2 regions of the Metabacillus sp. 84 genome follow, and region 1 is predicted to be linked to the other one. Evidence: riboswitches for the same ligand, from Rfam matches in the RefSeq annotation. Region 1 holds a riboswitch; the other holds the start of a gene.
What was found. A riboswitch is a leader RNA that binds a small molecule or an ion and turns the genes downstream of it on or off. The one in region 1 is predicted to bind thiamine pyrophosphate.
Positions count from the first base shown of each region.

Region 1 (7,997 bases):
TGTATTAGGCACGCCGCCAGCGTTCGTCCTGAGCCAGGATCAAACTCTCCAAAAAGTAGTTTGACTAGCTCTTGTTTAAAACTTTAGAATTAACGTTGGCACTTCGATTTGTTTAGTTTTCAAAGATCATTTTTTACCCCGCTTCAATTAGCGGCTTAAATAATATAACATGCCGCCCTTTTGGAGTCAACATCTTTTTTAAAAGCAGTAAAAAGTGTTTCGCCTGCTTCAGCGACGAATATTAATATATCACTATATCTTGATTAGCACAATAGTTTTTCACAGGATTTAAGTGAAAGTTTGATGCTGATAATCTTTAAGCGAAATGATGTTGTTCCTGCTTATCCGGATTCCTTCTATAACTAATGCCGTTTTTTGATGCTGAAGTGTTTCTTTATCCTTAATAGATAGTTCTCCTTTATAGTTAACAACCCTGTGCCATGGAAGATTGTATTTTTTACTCATCGAATGCAAAATTCTAACCACCTGTCTTGCCCCGCGCGGACTTCCGGCAGCATAAGCAATTTGACCATATGTCATAACCTTTCCTGCAGGAATGCTTTTAATAATCCCGATAACTTTTTCAGTAAACGGCTCCATGATCATTCTCCTTTTGTCCCGATTCCAGTTCAAGATTTATCGAAGGAACTGTTTAAATTCCATCCTCTTTTACAGCAATTGTTCTGGAACCAGCCTTTGTTATTCCCCATTATCTTATCAAATTCAATTTTAATAAGAACAAGAGAATGAAAAGTTCTTGTAAAGTATTGTCGAATAGGCTTATTTAGTGTATATTGAAAATAATTAAATATTTCGGTATACGACCACAAGGGGAGCCTTTGGCTGAGAATGAACGTTCTGTTCTAGACCCTTTGAACCTGTTGGATAATGCTTGCGTAGGGATGTGGCTTGATCGTTTATTAAGTGATTAAAGCAGTGCGTGGAAACAAGTGAGCATTCCCCGCATTGCTTTTTTTATATTCTCCTTTTGGTCGGTGCCCTTATAAGGAGAGAAAAGAATGAGAAATGAAAAATTGTTATTTATGACAGAAGCCGCGGTATTAACCGCTGCAGCTTTAATCCTTGACCTTTTATCGGGCTTTTTTATCAAGATGCCTCAAGGGGGATCCCTCTCACTGGGAATGATTCCGGTATTTTTAATGTCTTTTAGATGGGGATTAAAAGGCGGGCTTTTGACAGGCTTGCTGACAGGAATTCTCCAGCCTGTTTTGAGCACACTCTATTACGTTCACCCTGTCCAGGTCATTCTGGACTATCCCCTGCCGTTTATGCTGGTAGGAATGAGCGGACTTTTTGCCGGGTGGGTGCACAATTCCCTCAAAAATGGCAAATGGAATAATTTAATTGCCGTAATGGCTGCAGCATTGTTTGGTTCTGTTCTTCGGGCAGTCTCACATATCATTTCAGGAGTTTTCTTTTTCGGCTCCCTCGCGCCTGAAGGAGTTCCAGTTATGTGGTATTCAATCGGATATTCAGCTTCCTGGATGGTCCCTTCCTGGATTTTGGGCGGTCTATCTGTATGGCTCATTGTTCAAAATTCACCCAGTCTGATCAAACCTTCCGATAAAAAATCCGCCAGCCTATAAGGCTCGCGGATTTTCTTTGTCTACAAGATTTGCGATCAGCACATATCTTTCCGGGGCAGAACCGATAAAATTGAAAGGATAGCAGGTTGAAACGGTTAACGTTGCTCTGGGCTTCGGCACAATAACCGTCCGATCATCTTCATCAACAATCCGGACTCTCCGCACTTTGTAAGTGAATTTCCCTGCACTTGTTTCTATAATGAGCAAATCTCCTTCACCCACTTTGCCCAGCTCCCTGAAGACCGTATCGCGGTGACCCGATAATACGGTATTATCTTTTTCACCCGGCAGTACAGATTGCGCAAAATGCCCTACTCCCTTTTCGAGCTCGTCTTCATCGGTACCATGATAGATTGGCAAAACGGCATGCAGCTTGGGAATCGTCAATTCACCCATTTTTTCGCCAATTTTCGGCCTTTTTTCATATAACTGATTCTTCACTTTTTCTTTTTCTTCCGCTTGAGCCGGCTCCGCTCTAACGATGTTGTATTCTGTTTTTTGCTGTTCATAAAAGAAAAAAGCTTTTGCCAGTTTAAACGCATTGGATCCCGAGATAAACAGTCCTGAGGCGATTAAAATACCTGCGGCAGTAAAAAGAAGAAGCCACCGCTTCTTCTTTAACAATATCCTTAATTTCATCGGTTTGCTGGACGCAGCTTTCTGACTGCAAAGATTCCCGCAGCAGCCATTAAAAGTCCGGCAATCAGCCAGTTAGCTGAAGGAGTGGCAGTTTCCGGCATTTTAGCGCCTTTAACTGTAGAAACCGCCGGGCCAGCTTTAGCAGGATTATTTTTGGCGTCTGCTACCGTTTGAGCCGTTTCTTTTATGTCCTGGCCCGTTTCAGCTATTAAATCAGATCCAATCATTTCTGCTGTCAGCAGCAAATCAAGAATGAGGCGATTCTCTTTATCGTATAGTTCCACTAATAGATCCGACCCGTCAACATCTTCCAGGTTCATCATCATTTCCAGAGCCAATTCTTTTTGGATGCCATCTTTTACAAGATAGTACTTCGCCTGCAATTCAAGCAGGTCCATCATTTCCCCATAGATTGAGATCATTTCACGGAGCTGATCTTCCGTTATTTCATCAACGCTTTCGAATTCGCCTATTGCCAGCATGCGATCAGCAAGCTCTACTAATTCAATGTCGAGGTTCGGATTGTTTTCGTATAATTTCTCAAAATGAGCTCCCAGGCGTTCATCCTCTTCCTCAGTCAGACTAAGCTCATTAAAGGCCTCTTCAAAGCCAGTTTCAAATTCTGGCATAGAGTTATAGATTGCTTCATCAAGTTCTTCAATAGAAGCATAATCTTCGATGCGGATATCCTGTTCTATTAAATAATCATCAAATTCTTTACGGGATTCAAACCAGTAGCTTTCCCATAGTTCCTGCAATGATTCATCGTTAATTTCAACAGGAAATTCTCCAGCTATATAGAGAGAATCTATCAATAAATTTTCAAACAGGAACGTATCAGTAATCGTTTCCTCTTCAAATAAGTCTCCGTTTTCAACGAGAAGATTTGTCGCTTTTTCTATAGTAAGCCCCATCTCTGCCAATATATCAGAGAGACTTTTTTGAACATCTATTCTTGCACCCAAATAGCTTTCCAATTCTTCTGCATTCTCAAAATCAGAAAGGCTTAAGCCTTCATAATCTTCCAGATACAGCTCCAAACCCTCCTGGGACAACTCCACTCTCTCTAAATACGCTTGAAACCTTTCGCTTCCTGCATCAACTTTATCTGCAGCCATTGCCGTATGCGCTGCAAAAAGCTGAAGCAGAACAAAACATGCCGCGAAATATTTTTTCACCGCAGTATCCCCCTGTAATCTATTTGTAATAAATTGATTATAGTCCGAAAAATTTGTCATGTATAGTGTAATATTTTTAAAATTACTTTTTGCGTTCTATTTAATCTTAGGAATGAATCTAATAGAGCAGAAGAAAAAATCAGCGGGGGGGACGTTCGGATGAGCTTAACCTTTTATTTTATGCTTGGAAGTTTTATATTATCGATTTTTCATTTTTTATACAGTTATAAAGAGGCCATTCGTTTAGGCAACGAGGAAGGTCCCGTTTTTGGTTGGGCATTAGTATTTAATGTTCCGCTTGCATTCCTGTTTGCGATTCTTGCAAATCTTTTTCATCAGCAGTTAAATTAATCCTTCTATCAGCTGAAGCCCTTTATTCTATCCAATTGAAAAGGGCCCTGCCGGAGCAGGTCCCTTTTTTATGAGCGTTTTCCCTGCAGAAGCATGGATTTAAGGCGTTCGATATCTTTCCAGCCAAAAGCATATTCAACATGTTCTTTCTTACCTATTGAAAATGTTTCTTCTGCAATCAATTCAGGAAAATAGGATTCATAGAAACCCCTTGCCGGATTATCGCTAATCACCCACACCAGCACTGACTGATGCCCCATTTGAATGAGATCGTCAATTGAGTTTAACAGCAGAGCACTGCCGATTCCTTTGCGCTGAACCTCCTCGTAAAGATATATTGCGTAAATCTCACTGTCAAACCCGTGTTTTTCAGAACGCTCTTTTCCGTAGCTCGAAAATCCGACAATCCGGCCATCTTCGTCCTCCGCTAGAATCAGCTGGTTTAAATCAGCCTGAGCCCATTGTTTCTCTTTTTCTTCATATGTAAGTGAACGAAGATAGTCAGAGTCTACAATTTCCCTATAAGTGGACCGCCAGCTGTCAACATGAACTTTCGCAATCGCTTTAATATCTTCCTCGGCTGCTTTTCTGATCTTAAACACATGACTTCCCCCTGATTAATCAAATTCTTTACTTTTCTATACCCGATTTCTTTCCTGATTCATCCATATTGCTTGAGTGAGAAGTTTTTATTCTTACATCTCCGGCAATAAAAAGAATAATTCCGGTGATGATCACTATACTCCCGGCTGCCTGAGTCCAAAAAATATTTTCATTCAGAATAAAATAAGCCAGGATGATCGCTCCTGCAGGCTCAAAAAGAATAGCCATCGAAATTGTATTCGTACTGGTCCACTTCAGGGCCCAATTAAACAGGGAATGACCAAGCAAATTCGGAAACACTGCAAGCATTAGAAGCATCAACAGATTTTCCCCATTCCCCGGATTAAGATTGTAGGAAAAAAGCAGGCAATAGACGAGCAAAGCGGCGGCGCTTATTCCATAAACAAGCGTTGTATACAAAATTAGTGTATGGCGCTTCCTTACATCCTGGCCAACTAGCAAATAAGCCGTCACCATAAAGCAGGCGGCCAAAGCCAATATATCACCGGCCAACGCCCATCCGCTGATTTGGAAATCCCCCCAGCTTATAATCGCACTTCCCCCAATTGCCAAAGCAGCACTCAAAACCGCTTGCCGCGAAACCCTTTCCCCAAATAGGAAGTAAGTTCCTGCAAAAGCAAACAGCGGCTGCAGTGTTACAAGGACAACTGAGCTTGCAACAGAGGTCAGCGCCAAGGACTCAAACCACAAAATAAAGTGGAAGGCCAGAAAAACTCCAGCAAGTGAAATATACAGCCAATCTTTTCTTGTCATGGTACGCAAACCTGCTCCTCTAGTAAATAAAAAAAACGGAAGCATAAGCAGAACCGAAAACAGCATCCGATAGAATGCCGTAACCGGCGGCGGTGTAGTCGTTAATTTAACCATAACCGCAGATGCCGATACCGAAACCACTCCAATAAGTAGAGCGATATATGAATAGGTCTTATGCTTATTCATGCTGGTCGTCTTCCTCCTATTACCTATCCTGAAAAGGGCGAGAATTGTAGAAAGATAGTTTTTAAAATATTCTGTTAATATTGTATAATGAAAGCGTCATCTTTTAATAAAAGGAGGTCCTATGAAACCATTAAAGCAACTGACGATCGGAGAAATGTTTTCTGAAACGGTTAGAGAGTATAAAGACTGTGATGCGATTGTGTATTCAAAAGAGGAGGTCCGCTATACCTACCAGGAATTTTACGGGGAAACAGCAAAAATTGCAAAAGCTCTTATGGGCCTTGGGATTAAAAAGGGAGATCACGTCGCTGTATGGGCAACAAATGTCCCAGAATGGCTCCTCCTGCAATTTGCCACTGCAAGAATGGGTGCTGTACTCGTCACGGTGAATACGAGCTACCAAGAGCACGAACTTGAATACTTGATGAAGCAATCGGATTCAAAAGCCCTCTTCCTTATTGATGGCTTCAAAGGGACCTCCTATACCGATATGCTGCAATCTATAATGAGTACCCCCGGCCATCCACTCACTAAGCTTAAACATGTCATTTACATAGGCAGCGGACCCGGCCCTGAAGGAATGTCCGGATGGAATGAATTTTTAATGCAGGCCGCCGGCGTATCTGATGAAGAGCTGGAAATGAGAGAAAAGGATCTTAATCAGCACGACGTCATTAATATGCAGTATACCTCTGGAACGACAGGATTTCCGAAAGGGGTCATGCTTACCCATCACAATATAGTAAACAATGCATACCTCGTTGCAAGCGCCATGAATCTCACCAGTCAGGATCGTCTTTGTATACCGGTTCCCTTCTTCCATTGCTTCGGTTGTGTGCTTAGTACAATGGCTGCCGTCACTGTGGGAGCGGCGATGGTTCCAATTGTGGAATTCAGTCCGGATTTAGTCCTTGAAACCGTGGAAAGGGAACGCTGCACCGGCCTGCAGGGAGTTCCAACAATGTTTATTTCCGAGCTTTCGCTGGATTCATTTCCTTCCTATGATTTGTCCTCCCTCCGGACCGGGATTATGGAAGGCTCCCCCTGCCCGGTCGAAGTGATGAAAAAAGTGATAGATCAAATGGGCATGAAGGAAATTACAATCTGCTATGGGCAAACCGAATCTTCACCAGTGATTACCCAAACAACAGTTACTGATTCAATCGAACGCAAAGTTGAAACAGTCGGCAGGCCCCATCCCCATGTAGAAGTGAAGATCATTAATCCGGTAACAGGGGAGGAATCGCCGCTTTTTGAGCAAGGAGAACTTTGTACGAGAGGATATTTGGTAATGAAGGGCTACTATAACATGCCCGATGCCACAAATGATGCGATTGATGGAGAGGGCTGGCTTCATACGGGCGACCTGGCAACGATGGATGAGGAAGGTTATATCAAAATTACCGGCAGGCTGAAAGATATGATCATCAGAGGCGGAGAGAACATTTACCCGCGTGAGATTGAAGAATTTTTATATAAGCACCCTGACATTATAGATGTACAGGTCATTGGGGTTCCTGATAAAAAATACGGAGAAAGGACCGCTGCCTGTATTCGTTTAAGAAGCGGAGCCTCTTTATCTGCAGATGAGATCCGAACGTATTGCCAAGGCAAGATCGCTTTTTATAAAATTCCGGAGTACTGTTTTTTTATGAACGAATACCCTATGACAGCCTCAGGAAAAATTCAAAAGTTCAAGCTGCGTGAGCAGGCATTGGTCTGGATTAAAGAAAAAGTTTAGGTGAGTTTCGGAAAGCGACTTCCTATTTCAGGTTTGATATGATGAAGGGGAAAAAGAGGAGGAATCCGCCATGTTTGAACATATGCAGAAAGTACGAGAAGAATTGCTCAACACTTTAAATGCGGTTACAGATGAACAATTCAATGAAAAGCCAGCATCAGATCAATGGAGCATTGGACAAGTGGTTGATCATCTTCAAAAAATGGAAAATATCGTATTGAAAAACCTGAAAGAATCCATTCCTGACGCTGAAGAAAAAGTCGTTGAGGAAAAGCAGCTCGAGATTGTAACCGATCGGTCGCGTAAAGTACCTGCTCCAGATTATGTGGCTCCAAGGTCTGCACCCATTGACCGTGTTGAAACCATAACCGCCCTCGAGGAAGCAAGACGTGATTTGACTCAGTTTACAGAGCTTCTGAAGGAAGATTTTGATCTGACAAAAAGAGCATTAAAGCATCCAGTACTCGGTGAGCTTTCTGTAAAGCAGTGGATTGAATTTGTAGGGTACCACGAAAAACGCCATCTGCTGCAAATTCAGGAAGTTAAAGAAAGCATAAGTGCCTAAATGGTAAAAGCAGCCATCCCTTTGGATCCGGCTGCTTTTCATTGCTTAATCAGTTTAACGTCACCGGTTGTCCTGTTTACCGAATAAGAAAGTTCCTGTTCGCCGGAGGCAGTATTTCCCCCTTCTATCCAAGAGGCACGGCAAATATACTCCTCAGCCGTCTCCAGCAAAAACTCAGCACCCGCTTCTTCTTTTCCCCCGCGCTCAAGAGAATCCACAACAAGCAGGAGCGCCTCATCTTTTGTTACTTCATGGTCAGCGAGGACCTCTTCCTGCAATGGCGACTTAAATCCTGCTGCAGTGATCAATTCTTCTCCAAAAAATTCATAAAACATAAACAGTGCAAGCCCTAA
Region 1 covers NZ_JBNILN010000001.1:2-7,998, forward strand. The annotation lists gene ACQCV8_RS00005 (MGMT family protein) at 289-600, opposite strand; TPP riboswitch at 820-920, shown strand; gene thiT (energy-coupled thiamine transporter ThiT) at 1,020-1,607, shown strand; gene ACQCV8_RS00015 (class D sortase) at 1,602-2,231, opposite strand; gene ACQCV8_RS00020 (processed acidic surface protein) at 2,243-3,424, opposite strand; gene ACQCV8_RS00025 (hypothetical protein) at 3,584-3,775, shown strand; gene ACQCV8_RS00030 (N-acetyltransferase family protein) at 3,844-4,377, opposite strand; gene ACQCV8_RS00035 (DMT family transporter) at 4,406-5,338, opposite strand; gene ACQCV8_RS00040 (AMP-binding protein) at 5,460-7,079, shown strand; gene ACQCV8_RS00045 (DinB family protein) at 7,150-7,644, shown strand; gene ACQCV8_RS00050 (hypothetical protein) at 7,683-7,997, opposite strand, start outside.

Region 2 (7,997 bases), on a different contig from region 1:
GAAGAAGGGCTCGGCCGAAGAACATAAGACGGGTGCCGGATTCATCATGATGAAGAGCCTTAAGCATTCTTTGCAGAGCTGAATGACTATGTGAATATAATGCAACTGTAATCAATGGGCCCCACCCGATGAAAAGAACTTGGCTTGAAGATTGCTGAAGCAGAAGGAAATGCAGCCCTGCTGAAATATGGTATACTGACGGTAAAGAAGGTGAAGATCATGAATAACAAAACATCCATTCTGAAAAAGGCCGTGGATTACGCCAAGAAAAATCCCGATCAAACCAAAAAAGCCATAAACCTTGTTACAAAAGCGCTGAAAAATAAAAAAAGATAAACTCCGGTGGTCTATTCTAAGGCCACCTTTTTTAATTTCTTAACATAAAAACGCCTCTTAATGGAAAAATAACGGTATCTATTTTTACTGAAATGAGGCCTGCTGCATGAAACCAATGTCTTCTTCTGAATTAGGTAACCTCTGGTCTACGTACCAGAAAAAAACGATGCTTCTCCGAATTTTAGAACATGCTTCGGATGTCACAACCCAAAAGGACATCACCTCCATTCTGCAGTACGCGTATCAGGAAGAGTCGAAATTCGTAAAAGAAATCGCTCAGCTTTTAGAACAAGCAGGGGCAGCAGTTCCAGAGGGATTTAACGAAACCGATGTAAACAGGAACGCAGACAGGCTGTTCGATCAGTATTTTTATATCCGATTTTTGCGTATGATCATGAAGCTCGGAATCGGACTCAACGCTGTGCACCTCTCAATGGTCTATAGAAACGATATCCATGATTTTTTTTCAAGAACATCTGCTCATTCCAATAAAGTATTCGGGATGTGTACGAATTGTCTTCTGCAAGTAGGGAATGGGTCCATTCCACCTGTTATACAGATGCCTGATCATCCTAAATTTGTCGTAACCGACAGCTATTTATCCGGCTTTCACTTTAAAAAGAGAAACTTGAACGCGATAGAGCTTGCGATTATTTACCATATTGTTGAAAATAATAATTTTGGCACCCAGATGATGAAAGGCTTTGCCAAGGTTGTAACTCATTCTGAAGTCAGGAACTATTTGAAAAAAGGAGAAAAGCTCGCATTTGATTTGTATGTATCGTTCGGAAAATTAATGGAGCACAGCGGGATCCCTGTATCGGCTTTGCCGGGAGCAGTGATTACCGAGACGAAAACCGCACCCTTCTCCGACAAGCTTATTATGTACCTCGTCAACCTTTTCAGCAGCCTGGGACTGACAAGCAACGCCCTGGGAACGACATATAGCCTTAGACCGGATCTTCCTCTTAAAATGGCACTGGCCGCCAGAGATATTTATTCCTTCGCCAAGCAAGGCGGAAGAATGATGATTGAACATCAATGGATGGAAGAGATTCCGGAAGCGGTTACCAAACGATAGTTGAAGTTTCTCCTGAACATGGTATGATAAAAATGGAAAATAAAATACCGCATTGCCGCTAGGGGAGCCTGTTGAGGCTGAGACCGGAATGACCCGGGACCCTTTGAACCTGATCTGGTTAATTCCAGCGGAGGGAAGCGGGAGATTGGCTTATTCTAATCTTTCCCGCTCTTATCCGCTGAGAGCGGTTTTTTTATTTTTACTCAGCAGCAATAGGGGGAACGGTTCAATGAAATCATTTACACAGCATCTAAGAGAAAAAACAAAATCAATTTGGGAAGCAAACTTCAGGCACCCTTTTGTCAAAGGAATCGGTGACGGCACCCTTCCATTAGAAAATTTTCGTTATTATGTAAAACAGGATGCGTATTATCTGTCCCACTTTGCAAGAGTACAGGCGCTTGCAGGCAGCAAAGCCGATGATCTTCATGTAACGGCCAGGATGGCATTTCATGCTCAAGGAACGTATGAAGCAGAACTGTCCCTCCACGAAAAGTTCTCAGCGCTGTTAGACATATCTGAGGAGGAAAAGCTCGCTTTTGAACCGTCCCCAACCGCCTATGCCTACACCTCCCATATGTATCGTTCTGCTATAAACGGGGGCCTCGGTGAAATCATCGCCTGCATATTACCGTGCTACTGGATTTATTACGAAATTGGAGAAAAATTAAAAGAATGCAGACCGGAAGAGCCGATCTATCAGGAATGGATTGCAGCATATGGGGGAGAGTGGTTTAAAGAATTAGTAAACGAGCAGCTTGACCGGCTGGATGAATTGGCGCTTGCAGCATCCGAAAAAGAAAAAGAGAAAATGCTTCATCATTTTACTATCAGCTGCAAGTATGAACTGGCTTTTTGGGAAATGGCATACAATATGGAGCAATGGCCCGACGCTTCTGCCATCGGCGTAAAGGAGGAGACCTGCTGAAAAAGCATCTGGCGGGATGGTTTGTCTGGCTGGAACTGACCAGTATATGCTTCTGGCCTCAGGCCACTCAGGAGAAAAAAAGCAGCCCAAAGAAAGGGCCTGCCCTGTTGCGGGGGCAGGCCCTCTTTTTAATTTACTTCATCATCGTCAAACGGGTTGATTACGTAAATATAAGCGTGGGCTAAGTCTATGCGGAGAATCCATTCCCATGGAACATCCAGTCTTTTATAAATGCTTTTCCAAAACTCAGCGGATTTTGTTTCGAATTCCAGATATTCCTGCATGAGATCCTTATAGGATGCTCCTTGAATCTGAATATTCGAATCCATAAGACGCATATGGGCTAGGTGCCTGCACTCCAAGTCCTGGGCCATCTGCAGTTCATCCTGGGTAGCTGTTCCAATAACGGTACCGTCTTCAGGGATGTCTGTAAAAACGTTTACATTCTCGTTTATCGCTGGTGGCTGATCGTCAAAGCGCATGAGTCATTTCCTCCTTGTTTTGGAATTTTGGTGGAGCCTCTTTATCATACCGTAACAATGCTCTCCTGTCATTTTGTTTAAGGTATGAAAAATGGGGAAATAGCCATTACAGCTTAGATTCACAATAAGGAGGTAACATTCATGTTCGAGTTGAAAGACGTTTTAACACTGCTTTGGTCCTTATGCATTGTGTTGCCGATTGCATCCTTCGTTCACCAGCTTGGACATACGGTGATGGCGCTGGTATTCGGCGGAAAAGGAACATTTACGATTGGGAGAGGCAAGACGCTTTTTTCGTTTAAAAATCTGACGGTCAAACGTCTTTACTTTTTAGACTCTTTTTGCCAGTATGAAGGACTGAGATATGACAACCGGGCAACCCACGCCCTCGTATACGGCGGGGGAGCGCTTTTTAATCTGCTTTCAATACTGCTGGTGAATTTTCTAATTGTACAAGGAGTGGTGGAGCCTCATTTGTTTTTCTACCAATTCGCCTATTTTTCCAGCTACTATGTCATATTTGCCCTGCTGCCTGTCCGTTATTCTGATGACCATCCAAGTGACGGGATGGCAATCTATGAAGTGCTGCGGCATGGAAGAAAGTGCGACCCTATTGATTAAGATAGGCTGTTAAAATCACAATTAAAAAACCGCCTTCTGGCGGCTATTGGCTTATAGCTTTGTTAAATAATAGAGGAACCAAACAGAATGGTTTTGTTCATCGGCTGCCGCTCTTCTGAAAATACGTTTCATATAGGCATTTGTGGACTTATCGGACAGGTCAAAATCAAAATCACCTGTTTCCGGTTCATCCTTGAATGCAGCATATAAACCTTCTCCGTATGCCGGCGGACATCCTTCCAGTTGTTTCGGCTTATGCTGCCTTCCTGTCAACGAAACATAAATTTGCGAAAATTCGTAATGTCTTTTCTCATCATTCCGTATTTCCAGAATCTGATCTTTTGAGCCTGATCAGGGGCTTGTTTTGCCAAAACCTCATAGCAATTTATGGCACTGTACTCTCAACTAACGCTTTAGCAATATCTTTTGCAATCAGCGCATTCTGCCTCATTTGCCGCTGATACTCCTGTTGATTAGAATACTGCATGCTCATATCCCCTTTTAAGCCAGATTCCATAAAACATATGACAGAAATTTTGAAATAGTAGTGAAAAGGGAGAGGATAATCCATATAATAAGAATCACATAAGTTTGGATGCCAACGGATATTAGATGTGAACGGGATTGGCAGCAGGCATAAAAAAACGGATAAGTGAGCAAACAGGATGATCAGAATACAGGATACATATCGAATTTGGGCTGCTTCTGGGGCGGCCTATGACGGAAAATCGAACATTGATAGGAGGGCAGCAAATTAAAGCTTAGGGAGGGCAAGGGATGATCAGACAGCTGACGGCAGAGGATCATGAGCAGTGCTATGCTTTTGTAGCGAAAAAGCCTGCTGAAAATCTTTTTTTTATAGGAGATATTGAAGCATTCGGCTACAGTGAACCTTTTCAGAAAATCTGGGGTGATTTTGATGACAAGGGAACATTGAGAGGAGTGCTCTTAAAATACGAAATCAACTATATTCCTTATGCGGATGGCGATTTTGATGCGGAAGGCTTTGCAGAAATCATGAAAGGCGATCCGGAATGGAGAATGCTTTCAGGTCTTGAAGAGGTAACACGAAAGCTAGAACCATTTCTAGATCGGACCATTCAGAAGCGGGTGCTGTATTATGCGAAATGCGATAAGCTTGAGCAAATTGCTGAAAGGGAATCCTATGTAGCGGTGAAAAGGGCTGTACTCGAGGATGCGGAAAGAATAATTGATTTGTACAGACAAATCGATGAATTTACTTCAGGAAGTGATAATGCAGAAAGCCGGCGCAGAAATATGGAAAAGGGTGTTTCCAGAACGTGCTATGTGGAGGAAAATGGATTGATGGTGAGCGCGGCTTCTACTGCGGCTGAAAATACACTGTCAGCCATGATTGTCGGAGTTTGCACCTTGAACGAACATAAGCGGAAAGGCTATGCGACCCGGTGCATGCTAAAGCTTTGCAAAGAAGTGCTTGAGGAAGGCCGGGAACTTTGCTTGTTTTACGATAATCCTGAAGCAGGGAAAATTTATAAGCGGATTGGATTCAAGGATATAGGCAAGTGGACCATGTATAATTGTTCATGAACCGGCTGTTGCCATAAAGGGCGAAAGCCGGCTGTATGAACAATCGGGGAATACTGTTTATTTGTCAAACCACGCTTTTCTCAATAACAGCATCCCAGTTTTAATCTCCTCCTCTGTCACCCCTCCAAATCCAAGGAAAATCAGCGGGCGATCCGGCTGTGAATGGATGTAATAGGGGGAGGTCGGGTAGACTTTGACCCCGTGTTGCGAAGCAGAGGCAATCAGTTCTGCTTCGCTCATCCCATTCATGACTTCAAGCAGAAAATGGGTGCCTGATTTTTCCCCAATGAATCGGACATCTCCTTTGAAAACCTCGTTTACGTGCTTCAGCAGCAGCGAATGCTTTTTCCGGTAATGGGTTCTCATTCTGTTTAAATGCTGCTCCCACCATCCGTTTGCCATAAAAATAGAAAGGGCGTGCTGATGAAACCTGGATACCGTTTGCTTTTCCGTCATAAGCTCCTCCTGTCCCGACTCCAGCAGTTTTAGGGGAAGAACCGCGTAGCTAATACGCAGGGAAGGGATGAAGGTTTTTGAAAAAGTGCCTAAGTATAGAACATCCCCGTTTTCGCTTAAGCTATGTAAAGAGGGAATCGGTTTTCCTTCATACCTGAATTCTCCGTCATAATCATCCTCTATAATCCATGCATTGCTTCGCAGTGCAGACCAGTTTAGAAGTTCCATTCTTCGCTGTACAGGCATTACTGTGCCCAGCGGGAATTGATGGGAAGGAGTTACATACACAGCAGATGCCGGGGTTTTTGCCAAAGCCTCTGCTTGAATGCCGCTTTCATCAAGAGCGATCGGTTCGATCCGGTGATTACTTAGCGTCTGCCGTGTCCGGTGGTAACCGGGGTCTTCTACTGCAATGCAGCTATCCTTTAGCATGCGTGAAATTTTTCCGAGAAGCATTTGTGTGCCGCATCCTACTATGACTTGATTTGAACGGCATCTTACCCCTCTCGTCTGGTGCAGATAGCGGGCTATTTCCCTCCTGAATGCAGCTTCGCCAAAGGGATGGCCTGTATGGTAAAGCTCCTCATGGTCAAGAGCCTCCGCTGAACACTTTTTCCATTGGGCGTAGGGGAATTTTGCAGGATCCACTGTCTGGCTGAAATCAATGACGTTTCCATTTATCACGGTCTCAGGTTCAGAATCAGCAGGTGCCGGTTTTTCTTCAAAGCAAATGACTCCGGGTTCAAACTCAAGCACGAACCAGCCTCTTCTGGGAATGGATTTAACATACCCCTCTGCCTCCAGCTGGGTGTATGCAGACTCTACTGTATTAATACTGACATTTTGAAGAAGAGCCAGTTTTCTCTTTGAAGGGAGCTTTGCCCCGGGGTGCAGGCTGCCGTTGGCAATATTCCTTTTAATATGATCATAAATTTGGATGAACATGGGCTTATTTTGATGAAAAAATAGAGTTTCCATAAACAGCTCCCTCCATCTCTGGACCTGCCGAAAATGAAAAAACTGACTCTCCCGGCCATTCCAGATTCTTGTTATATTCATCTTATCATAAAGGAGGAATGAGAAATGGAGAGAGTAGGAGAGCTTATCGGAGAGTCTGAATGGATAAAGGGTTACCCAATCATTAAACAGCTTCGGCCGCATTTGGATGAAATAACGTTTATTGATTTAGTCGCTTTAGCAGCCCGGGAGGAAAATTATCGGGTGAAGCTTATGTACAGCGGATTAGAGCCAGTAGCCTATATTGGATTCCAGCCGATGATTACTCTATATTATGGAAAATACATCTGGGTTTCAGATTTAGCAGCTGATCAGAATCACCGGTCCAGAGGATTTGGAAAACGTCTCCTTGAGCACGTGGAATATGAGGCAAAAGACAATGGCTATGAAGGGATTGCACTCTCTTCCAATCTTCAAAGAACAGCGGCCCACCGGTTTTACGAGGAGAAGATGGGGTATGAGAGGTCGGGCTACACGTTTAAAAAAGGATTTTGAATGGCACGTAAATTCCAAAAGGAACTTTGGAGAATACAGCTTCCTGTTCCGCTGCCCTGGTCCAGGCTTCATAAAGAAAACAGGGAAACGCTGATTTGCGTCTCCCTGTTTTCAGATAGTCCAATTGTTTATAACCCATTCAGAAAATCGCGGCTCGCCTTGTTTCCAACCAGTGCTTCTGCTCTTTGGGGGTCTGCTTCTTCCGGTTCATTTGATGAAAGCTTATAAATGAGGATGCGCTTTACAGCTTCATCTATTCTTTCCTGTTTGATTTTTCCAGATTTTATTGCTGCCACGATTCCGTCATACACTTCCACCTGATTTTTGTATTCGTGACAGACCAGTAAAAGATCTGCCCCTGCATTTACGGCTTCTACTCCCATATCTTTGTAGGTGTAGTACTTATTTACGGCACCCATTTCCAAATCATCCGTCACTACAATTCCTTCGAAGCCGAGCTTTTTCCGCAAGAGATCTTTTATAATGACGGGAGAAAGGCTTGCTGGTTTTTCTTTATCATAAGCCGGATATTTTATATGCGTAACAAGTGTAAAAAAGTTTTGGTTATCTGTTTCCGCAATGATCCGTTTAAACGGATAAATGTCTGAATTCTCCAAATCAAGCTGATCTGCCTCGACTGCTGAGGAATCCTTGTGAGGATCCACCTGGCTTCGTCCGTTTCCGGGAAAATGCTTAAGTGCACCCGTTATTCCGGCATCATTCAGTCCTTTTATGGAAGAAGTACCATACTCATATGTTTTTTCAGGATTTTCTCCAAAGGACCGGGTATCTGTCGAAGATAAATCTAAAACAGGTGCAAGGTTAATTGTAATTCCCATTGCTGAAAGCTCTTTCCCGTTTAAATTGGCTACATCGTATACATCTGCTGCAGTCGATGTATGCCCCAGCTGCTGCTGTGAAGGAATTGGAGACACCTTTTCTTTCATCCGGGTAACCATTCCGCCTTCCTGATCCACAGAGATCATTAGGGGCAGGGATAACGGGCTCTTTT
Region 2 covers NZ_JBNILN010000011.1:71,745-79,741, reverse strand. The annotation lists gene ACQCV8_RS16270 (hypothetical protein) at 145-336, shown strand; gene ACQCV8_RS16265 (DUF3231 family protein) at 443-1,417, shown strand; TPP riboswitch at 1,468-1,570, shown strand; gene tenA (thiaminase II) at 1,647-2,345, shown strand; gene ACQCV8_RS16255 (hypothetical protein) at 2,474-2,827, opposite strand; gene ACQCV8_RS16250 (hypothetical protein) at 2,969-3,448, shown strand; gene ACQCV8_RS16245 (GNAT family N-acetyltransferase) at 4,226-5,017, shown strand; gene ACQCV8_RS16240 (PLP-dependent aminotransferase family protein) at 5,075-6,451, opposite strand; gene ACQCV8_RS16235 (GNAT family N-acetyltransferase) at 6,557-6,985, shown strand; gene nagZ (beta-N-acetylhexosaminidase) at 7,114-7,997, opposite strand, start outside.
Region 2: it holds a riboswitch for thiamine pyrophosphate, as region 1 does, so the genes downstream of both, tenA (thiaminase II) here and thiT (energy-coupled thiamine transporter ThiT) in region 1, are expected to answer to the same signal.